One region of the Mycolicibacterium fallax genome, then DNA from elsewhere that is predicted to be linked to it. Evidence: predicted binding sites of a transcription regulator. Region 1 holds the regulator's gene; each other region holds the start of a gene.
The links. The regulator LexA, encoded in region 1, represses DNA repair genes until DNA is damaged. The targets are predictions, from matches to a motif close to CGAACANNTGTTCG.
Positions count from the first base shown of each region.

Region 2: a site for LexA is predicted at 749-762, ahead of G6N10_RS10045 (HNH endonuclease signature motif containing protein). Genes of this name have one in related genera too.
Region 3: a site for LexA is predicted at 820-833, ahead of G6N10_RS09860 (error-prone DNA polymerase). Genes of this name have one in related genera too.
Region 4: a site for LexA is predicted at 1,168-1,181, ahead of G6N10_RS10430 (DUF222 domain-containing protein). Genes of this name have one in related genera too.

Region 1 covers NZ_AP022603.1:467,407-469,607, forward strand. Annotated here, with positions in the region: gene G6N10_RS02215 (LGFP repeat-containing protein) at 1-552, shown strand, start outside; gene lexA (transcriptional repressor LexA) at 574-1,251, opposite strand; gene G6N10_RS02225 (MmpS family transport accessory protein) at 1,381-1,812, shown strand; gene G6N10_RS02230 (MMPL/RND family transporter) at 1,809-2,201, shown strand, end outside.
Region 2 covers NZ_AP022603.1:2,125,776-2,127,976, forward strand. Annotated here, with positions in the region: gene groL (chaperonin GroEL) at 1-97, opposite strand, end outside; gene groES (co-chaperone GroES) at 197-499, opposite strand; gene G6N10_RS10045 (HNH endonuclease signature motif containing protein) at 817-2,201, shown strand, end outside.
Region 3 covers NZ_AP022603.1:2,085,978-2,088,178, reverse strand. Annotated here, with positions in the region: gene G6N10_RS09865 (WS/DGAT/MGAT family O-acyltransferase) at 1-684, opposite strand, end outside; gene G6N10_RS09860 (error-prone DNA polymerase) at 835-2,201, shown strand, end outside.
Region 4 covers NZ_AP022603.1:2,198,067-2,200,267, reverse strand. Annotated here, with positions in the region: gene G6N10_RS10430 (DUF222 domain-containing protein) at 1-970, opposite strand, end outside; gene rplN (50S ribosomal protein L14) at 1,745-2,113, shown strand; gene rplX (50S ribosomal protein L24) at 2,114-2,201, shown strand, end outside.

The DNA.
Region 1 (2,201 bases):
TACCGGGCCGGCGACGTCGTCATCCATGACGAGCTGTTCACCCACCGCGGCGCCCACCAGGTCGAGACCACCGCGGACCTCGAGGAGAACCAGGACGTCATCAACACCGCGCCGACCCGCTACGACTTTGTCGCCGAGGGCGCGGATTTCGACGACGAGACGCCGTCGGGCCGGCACGCCGCGGTGCGCTACGAGCCGGCCGAGGAACAGACCGAGTCGGTGGACTACGCCGAACCGCTGGTCCCGCCGCTGCCGGACTGGGGCGACAAGTACGGGCTGTTCAACGATTATCAGCCCGAGGCGCTGACCCGTCCGGTCGCACAGCCGGAGCCGGACCCGGAGCCGCACGGCGGCGAGGAGTCGGCCTACCCGGCGATCCACCTGCCGCTGGAGGATCCGCATGAGGCGCCCGCGGGCTTCTCGATCAAGGCCTGCATGCGCTCGGGCAGCTACCACGTGCCGGGCGGACTGTCCTACGACGAGACGATCGCCGACATCTGGTTCGCCGACGAGCAGCACGCTCAGGCCAACGGTTTCCACCGCGCCGATTAGCCGGCGCGGTGGAGGCCGGGCCTAGATCCGGCGGATGACCGTCACGACCTTGCCCAGGATCACCGCGTCGTTGCCGGGGATCGGGTCGAAGGCCGGGTTGTGCGGCATCAGCCAGACCTGGCCGCTGGTGCGTTTGAAGGTCTTGACGGTGGCTTCGCCGTCGAGCATCGCCGCCACGATGTCGCCGTTGTCGGCGACGTTCTGCTGACGCACCACCACCCAGTCGCCGTCGCAGATGGCCGCGTCGACCATCGATTCGCCGACCACCTTGAGCAGGAACAGCGATCCCTCGCCGACCAGCTCGCGGGGCAGCGGGAAGACCTCTTCGACGGCCTCCTCGGCGAGGATCGGCCCGCCGGCGGCGATCCGGCCCAGCACCGGAACGTAGGTGGGTTCCGGCAGCGCATCGGAGCCGGCGACCTCGGTCTGCGGCACGTACGGCGTGCCGTCGGCACTGCGCACATTGACCGCGCGGGGCCGGTTGGGGTCGCGGTGCAGATAGCCCTTGCGTTCCAGGGCGCGCAGCTGATGGGCGACCGACGAGGTGGAGGTCAGGCCGACCTCGTCGCCGATCTCCCGGATGCTCGGGGGATAGCCGCGGCCGGCCACCGAGGCGCGGATCACCTCGAGGATCCGGCGCTGACGCTCGGTCAGATTCGGATCGAGATCACCGGTGCGGGGTTCGCTGCTTTCGCCCATACCTGCGAATATAGTCCGCCCGACCTGGTTTATCAAACATCTGTTCGAGATTGCTTGCGGCCGTTGGTCGATACCCTACCCCGTATGGTATTCATAACGGGTCAGGAAACCGCGACGGAGGGGTGAGTGATGCTCGCGATCATCAAACGGATGTGGATTCCGCTGGTCGTGCTGATCGCCGTGGCGCTCGGTACCACCGGCGTGCTGCAACTGCGCGGCAAATTCGGATCCGACGAGATCTTCGCCGTCGGCAACAAGACTGTGGAGACCATCGTGCCGTTCAACCCCAAGGAAGTCACCTACGAGCTGTTTGGGCCGGCATCCGCGAGCGGCCGGGTCAGCTACCTTAACGCCGACGCCCAGCCCGAGGAGGCCGTTTTCAACGGCCTGCCCTGGACGCACAGTTTCTCCACCACCATCCCGGCGGTCGTCGCCAACCTGGTCGCCCAGGGTGATGTCGGGCAGTTGGGCTGCCGGATCACCGTCAACGGCACCGTCAAGGACGAGCAGACCGTCACCGGTCCTGCCGCGCAGGCCTTCTGCCTGGTGAAGGCGGCATGAGCGAGCACGGCGGTAACCCCCGCCCCGCATTCATGCGTTTTGTCCGCGCCTTCGCGGTGCCGATCATCCTGATCTGGGTTGGGATGACCGCGGCGCTGAATCTGCTGGTGCCGCAGATCGAACCGGTGGCCCGCGAGAACGCGGTGTCGATGTCGCCGGCCGACGCGCCGTCGGTGATCGCCGCCAAGCGAATCGGCGAGGTGTTCCAGGAGTCCGACTCCGACAGCATGGTGATGGTGGTGCTGGAGGGTGACGAACCCCTGGGCACCCAGGCGCACGAGTACTACGACGACCTGGTGGTCAAGCTCGAGGCGGACACCCAGCACGTCCAGCACGTGCAGAACCTGTGGGGTGACCTGATCACCGCCGCGGGCAACCAGAGCGCCGAC
Region 2 (2,201 bases), 1.7 Mb from region 1:
GCGGGCCCAGAGTGACCCGGACGGCGTCGGCGAGCTTGTCGACGCCGGCCTCCAGGGCCCGGCGCGCTGACTCGTTGAACTCAATTAGCTTGCTCAAAATTATTTCCCTCTTGCCGGACGTGATTGGCTGCTGGACGCGCACCGCCCCGGAGACCACCCGAATGTGCGGGAATCTCCGGGGCGGAACACGATTCGTTTACTTGCCGATGACAGCCAGCACGTCGCGCGCCGACAGGATCAGGTACTCCTGGCCGTTGTACTTGATCTCGGTGCCGCCGTACTTGCTGTAGATGACCACGTCGCCCTCCGACACGTCCAGCGGAATCCGCTCGTCGCCGTCTTCATTCCAGCGGCCGGGGCCAACTGCGACGACGGTGCCTTCCTGCGGCTTCTCCTTGGCGGTGTCGGGGATGACCAGACCGGACGCGGTCGTGGTCTCGGCCTCGTTGGCCTGCACGAGGATCTTGTCCTCAAGCGGCTTGATGTTCACGCTCGCCACGATGTGGAGCCCCTTCACTAATGAGGTTGTGGTCCGGGACCTGGCCCGGACCGTTGTTACCAGGTATCGGCAGATGGCCAAGCCCCTCGCATCGTCGTCGCGGGTGCCGACACAGGGGATATCCACCTGCCGCCTAGCACTCTATACATCCGAGTGCTAGCACTCAAGGGCAGGGCTGTGCGGAATCGGCGATGCTCGCTGTGGGCGAACGGCACCGGCCCATCCCGCCAAGGCGGCCGAAAATCTTATCGAACAATTATTCGATACGGGTGGATTTGCCCTGGCGAGTGTCGCAAACCGGGCGTAGATTAGACAGTATGTTCGAATCAACGGTGTACGACCCCGGGGAACTCACCGCCCTGGACGACGCCGCCCTGATCGACACCATCACCGACGCCACCCGCATCACCGCCGCGATAGAAGCCCGGCGCCTGGCCGCCCTGGCCGAATTCGCCCACCGCCGCTGCGACCAAGCCCTACACCCCTCCTGGGGCTGCGACGACTGGGACAACGCCGCCGCCGAAATCGCCGCCGCCCTGACCCTGCACCACGGCCGCGCAATGAACCTGATGGACACCGGCCTGGCCCTACGCGACCGACTCCCCGCCATCGGCGCCCTACTACTCGGCGGCCACATCACCGCGGCCACCGCCACCACCATCGCCCACCGCACCGCCCTGATCAACGACCCCACCGCCCTGACCCAGGTCGACACCGACCTCGCCGACGCCGCCACCAGTTGGGGCCCACTGTCGAACTACAAACTCGACCAGGCCATCGACACCATCGTCGACCGCCACGACCCCGACGCCGTCCGCCGCGCCCGCACCACCATCCGCAGCCGCGACATCACCATCGGCGACCCCCGCACCGACCGCGACGGCCTGACCGCCCTCTACGGCCGACTCGCCACCCCCGACGCCGCCCTGCTCGACGCCACCCTGACCGCCATGGCCAAAAGCGTCTGCGACGACGACCCCCGCACCCTGGCCCAACGCCGCGCCGACGCCCTCGGCGCCCTGGCCGCCCACACCGACCACCTCACCTGCGCCTGCGAGGACCCCGACTGCACCGCCAAAACCGGGCCCCACCCCGCCACCCACATCACCATCCACATCCTGGCCAACGCCGCCACCGCCACCCCCGCGGCACTGGCCCGAGCCGCCCGCACCTCCATCCACGGCACCGGCAAAAACCCCCGCACCACCCGCGGGAACAACAGCACCGAACTGCGCCCCGAGCCCGGCACCCCCGCACCCTCGGGCATCGTCCCGGGCCGCTCCGGAGCCACCATCCCCGCCCCACTGCTGGCCGACCTCATCGCCCACGGCGCCCGCATCCGCACCGTCACCACCCCCACCGGCCCCGCCGAACCCCGCTACCGGCCCTCCGCCCGACTCGACGAGTTCATCCGCTCCCGCGACATCACCTGCCGCCACCCCGGCTGCGACCGCCCCGCCACCGACTGCGACCTCGACCACATCATCGCCCGCAACAACGGCGGACCCACCCACCCCGCCAACCTCGGACCCCGCTGCCGACTGCACCACCTACTCAAAACCTTCTGGCCCGGCTGGACCGACACCATGACCCCCGACGGCACCCTCACCATCACCACCCCCACCGGCCACAGCTACACCCAAAAACCACTGAGCCACCTCCTGTTCCCCGACTGGAACACCACCACCGGGCCAGCCCCACC
Region 3 (2,201 bases), 1.6 Mb from region 1:
GAGCGAGTTGCCCGAGGTGGGGCGCACGATGTCACCGACGATGCCGAGGGTGCCGCGTACGGTTTGCGCGGCCAGGTCGGCGGCGCCGCTGGACAGCTCCCAGACCGCCTTGCCCCAGTCCAGCGGGTTGAGGCTGATCCGGGACAGCGGGCCGGCGTCGGCGGGGGCGTCGGGTGAGTGGGCGTCTGGCAGCTGGGTGGCGAACGAGTCCAGCTCGCCGTCGTCGCTGAAGGCGGCCATCATCGCCGTCGCCGAGACCCCGTCGGCGATGCAGTGGTGCAGCTTGATGATCAGCGCCCAGCGCCCCTCGGCCAGCCCCTCGACCACCCAGCATTCCCACAGCGGGTAGTCGCGATCCAGGCGGCGCTCGATGATGTCGGAGACCAGGGCGAACAGTTCGGTGTCGGAGCCGGGGGCCGGCAGCGCGACGTGGCGCAGGTGGTGGCCGAGGTCCAGGTCGGGCACGTCGACCCAGTGCGGGGGCTCTAGGTCCAGCGGGTGGGTCCGCACCGCCTGGCGCAGCCGGGGCGCCCGGGCCAGCCGCTGGGCCAGGCTGTCGGCGAGTTCGTCGAAGCCCGGCGGCGGACCCTCCAGCACCGTGACGCTGCCGATGGCCAGGCTGATCCGCGGGTCGGAGTCCTCGACCTGCAGGAACCCGGCATCCAGAACCGAGAGCTGCTCCATATCTCCACTATGCCCGCTGTGAGGTGGGTCTCAGCAGTGCCGGAGGGCGGTGCCGACGGGGACCTCGGGCCCAAAGCCCGGCCCGACGGCGGGGCGGGCGGGTCGGCGGCCGCCGTGGCGCTTCGAACAAAGATTCGATAATCTGTTCGGGTGGGTTGGCACAACGGGCCGCCGAGCTGGGCCGAGATGGAACGGGTGCTGGGCGGCCGGCCGGCCGGCGGATCGCACCGGCGCGCGGGCCTGCCGCTGGATTCACCGGCCCGGCCGAAGCCGCGGGCCCCGGCGAGGGCCGGTGGCGGGGCAGCCGGTGCCGACGTGGCGTATGCCGAGCTGCACGCGCATTCGGCTTACAGCTTCCTCGACGGCGCAAGCACCCCCGAGGAGCTGGCCGCCGAGGCGGCCCGGCTGGGCCTGCGGGCGCTGGCGCTGACCGATCACGACGGGCTCTACGGCGTGGTGCGACTGGCCGAGGCCGCCCGCGAGCTGGAGCTGGCCACGGTGTTCGGCGCCGAGCTTTCCCTGGACCCGGGGCCGGGGGAGCGCACCGACCATCCCGACCCGCCCGGCCCGCACCTGCTGGTGCTGGCGCGCGGTCCCGAGGGCTACCGGCGACTGTCCCGGCAACTGGCCGCCGCGCACCTGTCGGGCGGCCGAAAAGGCAAGCCGCGGTACGACTTCGATGCACTGACCGAGGCCGCCGGCGGACACTGGCAGATCCTGACCGGCTGTCGCAAGGGCCATGTGCGCTCGGCGCTGACCGCAGCCGGGCCGGACGCCGCCGCGGCCGCGCTGGCCGACCTGGTGGACCGGTTCGGCGCCGACCGGGTCAGCGTCGAGCTGACCCACCACGGCCACCCGCTCGACGACGAGCGCAACGCCGCGCTGGCCGCGCTGGCCCCGCGGTTCGGGGTGGGGGTGGTGGCCACCACCGGGGCGCACTTCGCCACCCCGGACCGGGGCCGGCTGGCCGCGGCGATGGGAGCCATCCGGGCGCGGCAGTCGGTGGACGCCGCCGCGGGCTGGCTGGCCCCGCTCGGCGGGGCGCACCTGCGGTCCGGGGCGGAGATGGCGGCGATCTTCGCCCACCGGCCCGAGGTCGTCACCGCCGCCGCCGAACTCGGCGAGCAGTGCGCGTTCGGGCTGGCGCTCATCGCGCCCCGGCTGCCGCCGTTCGCGGTTCCCGACGGGCACACCGAGGACAGCTGGCTGGGTGAGCTGGTCCGGGTCGGCGCCGCCGACCGCTACGGGCCGCCGGCCACCGCCGAGCGGGCCTACCACCAGCTGGACCGCGAGCTGGGCATCATCGCCCAGCTGGGCTTCGCCGGGTACTTCCTGGTGGTGCATGACATCGTCGCGTTCTGCCGCGAGCAGGACATCCTGTGCCAGGGCCGCGGATCGGCGGCCAACTCCGCGGTCTGCTACGCGATCGGGGTCACCGCGGTGGACCCGATCGTCAACAACCTGCTCTTCGAGCGGTTCCTGTCCCCGGCCCGCGACGGGCCGCCCGACATCGACAT
Region 4 (2,201 bases), 1.7 Mb from region 1:
GGCCGGTGAAGGCGAGGAAGTCCACTTCGGTCGCGGGCCCGGTGGGTGTTGGGGTCGGCTGGCCGAAGGCGGTGGTGGGGGGCCGGATGAGGGTGACGTGGGGTAGGACGCCGCCGGAGGTGGGGCGCTGGTAGCCGTGTAGGTAGTGGCGGATGACGTGGCCGAGGGCGTCGGCGCGGCGTTGTGGTGCGGGGCGGGGGTCGGGGGTGCCGTCGGGTTGGGGGATGGGCCGGGTCAGCGGGTCGAGGGCGGTGATGAGTTCTTCGCCGGTCAGGACGTCGAGGTCGAGGGTGGCGGTGATGCGGCCTTCGTCGTTTTGGGTCAGGGTCATGTCGTTGAGGTCGGTGTTTTCGGCGGCGGGGATTGTGGGTGCGCCGGGTTGGCCGGGGCCGGGGGTTCGGGCGATGGCGATGTGGCGGGCTTTGTTGGCCACGGTGGCCGGGGTGGTTTGGGTGAGCAGTTGTTGTTCGATCCGGGCGCGGTCGTCGTCGGTGAGTTCGGTGCGGCGCTGGATGTGGGTCAGGCCTTTGCCGATGGCGTCGGTGAGTTCGATGCTGATGGCGCCGAGGCGTTGGAGCCGGGTGGTGGCGGGCAGTAGGACGGCGGCGCGTCCGACGCGGGTGTAGCGGTGGGCGGCGCCGGGGGTGAGGGCGAGGTTGGTGAGCAGGTCGGCGCCGTGGCGGGCGTGTTGGCGGGCGGGGACGCCGGCGCGTTCGCAGGCCGCGGTTGCTGTGGCGATCAGGTGGGTGGTCAGGTTGGTGAGGGTGACCGCGGATTTGAGCACGGTCAGCAGGTGGGTGTCGTCGAAGACGCGGTGTGGGGTGTGCAGCAGCTGGAACAGGGATCGGCCGCCGTCGTCGTCGTTCCCGGTGGCCGGGGTCGGGGCGAGCTGGTCGATCAGGGTGTCGATGAAGGCGTCGAGTCCGGCGATGACGGCGTCGAGGCCGCCGCCGGGGTGGGGGTTGGTCATGGCGGGTACCGGTACTTCCCAGCGGATGCATCCCGGGGCGGGGATGCGATCGAGGGTGGATACGTGAGTCGGCTCGGTGGGGGAGCCTGTCGGTGCTCGACCCGTGTCGGGTCGGGCGGTGGGGTACGCGGTGGCGAGGGTTTATTCGCCTATATGTTCGAGAGTACTCCGTCGACACAAGAGTGCAAGACCCTGATCGAATAAATGTTCGACAAGAATGCGGTGGTGGCGTCGGCGCACCGCGACGGGTGCCACGTCGTCGACTTGCCCGCCGGAAAGGACTCCTTCAGCTGCCAATATTCGACCATGGGTAAGCCGAATCATCCCAGTTCGGAGTCCCTTTCCTCGGTTGCGGCACGGGGCCTCCTGAAAGCCCGAGGCTGGACTGCAATCGCTCGAACCCCGCGTCTTGCGCGGGACCGGTGGACCGCAATCGTGGCAAGGGGAGGCCGCCATCGCCGACTGGTTGCGGAACCGCGAGGCGGGCCCATTGATGGAGTACGGGGCGAGGTGCCGCGGCCTCGCGGATCCACTGAGCGGCTCCGCTGAGGTTGGCGGCCCCCGCCCGGCCCGCCCGTCCTGGCGCCCCGGCCGGCGACAATTTGGCGACCGGGCGCTTCTCCCCTAGACTCAGGGGGTTGCCGTGGGCAGACCTCGGCCGGCGTCAGTCGGCCCCGCGTGCCTTTCGGTGACAAAGACCGCGCATGTCAGGTTACTCAGACTGCCCTTCGGGGCGGCCTTTTCTGCCATGCACACAAGAAACAGGGAGATCGAGTGATTCAGCAGGAATCGCGGTTGAAGGTCGCCGACAACACGGGCGCCAAGGAGATCTTGTGCATCCGCGTGCTCGGTGGCTCGAAGCGGCGCTACGCCGGCATCGGTGACATCATCGTGGCGACCGTCAAGGACGCCATCCCGGGCGGCAACGTCAAGCGCGGCGAGATCGTCAAGGCCGTCGTGGTGCGCACCCAGAAGGAACGTCGTCGGGCCGACGGCAGCTACATCAGCTTCGACGAGAACGCCGCCGTCATCATCAAGAACGACAACGATCCGCGCGGCACCCGCATCTTCGGCCCGGTGGGTCGCGAGCTGCGCGAGAAGCGCTTCATGAAGATCGTCTCGCTGGCTCCGGAGGTTTTGTAAATGAAGGTCCACAAGGGCGACACCGTTCTGGTTGTCTCCGGCAAGGACAAGGGCGCCAAGGGCAAGGTGCTGCGCGCCTTCCCGACCC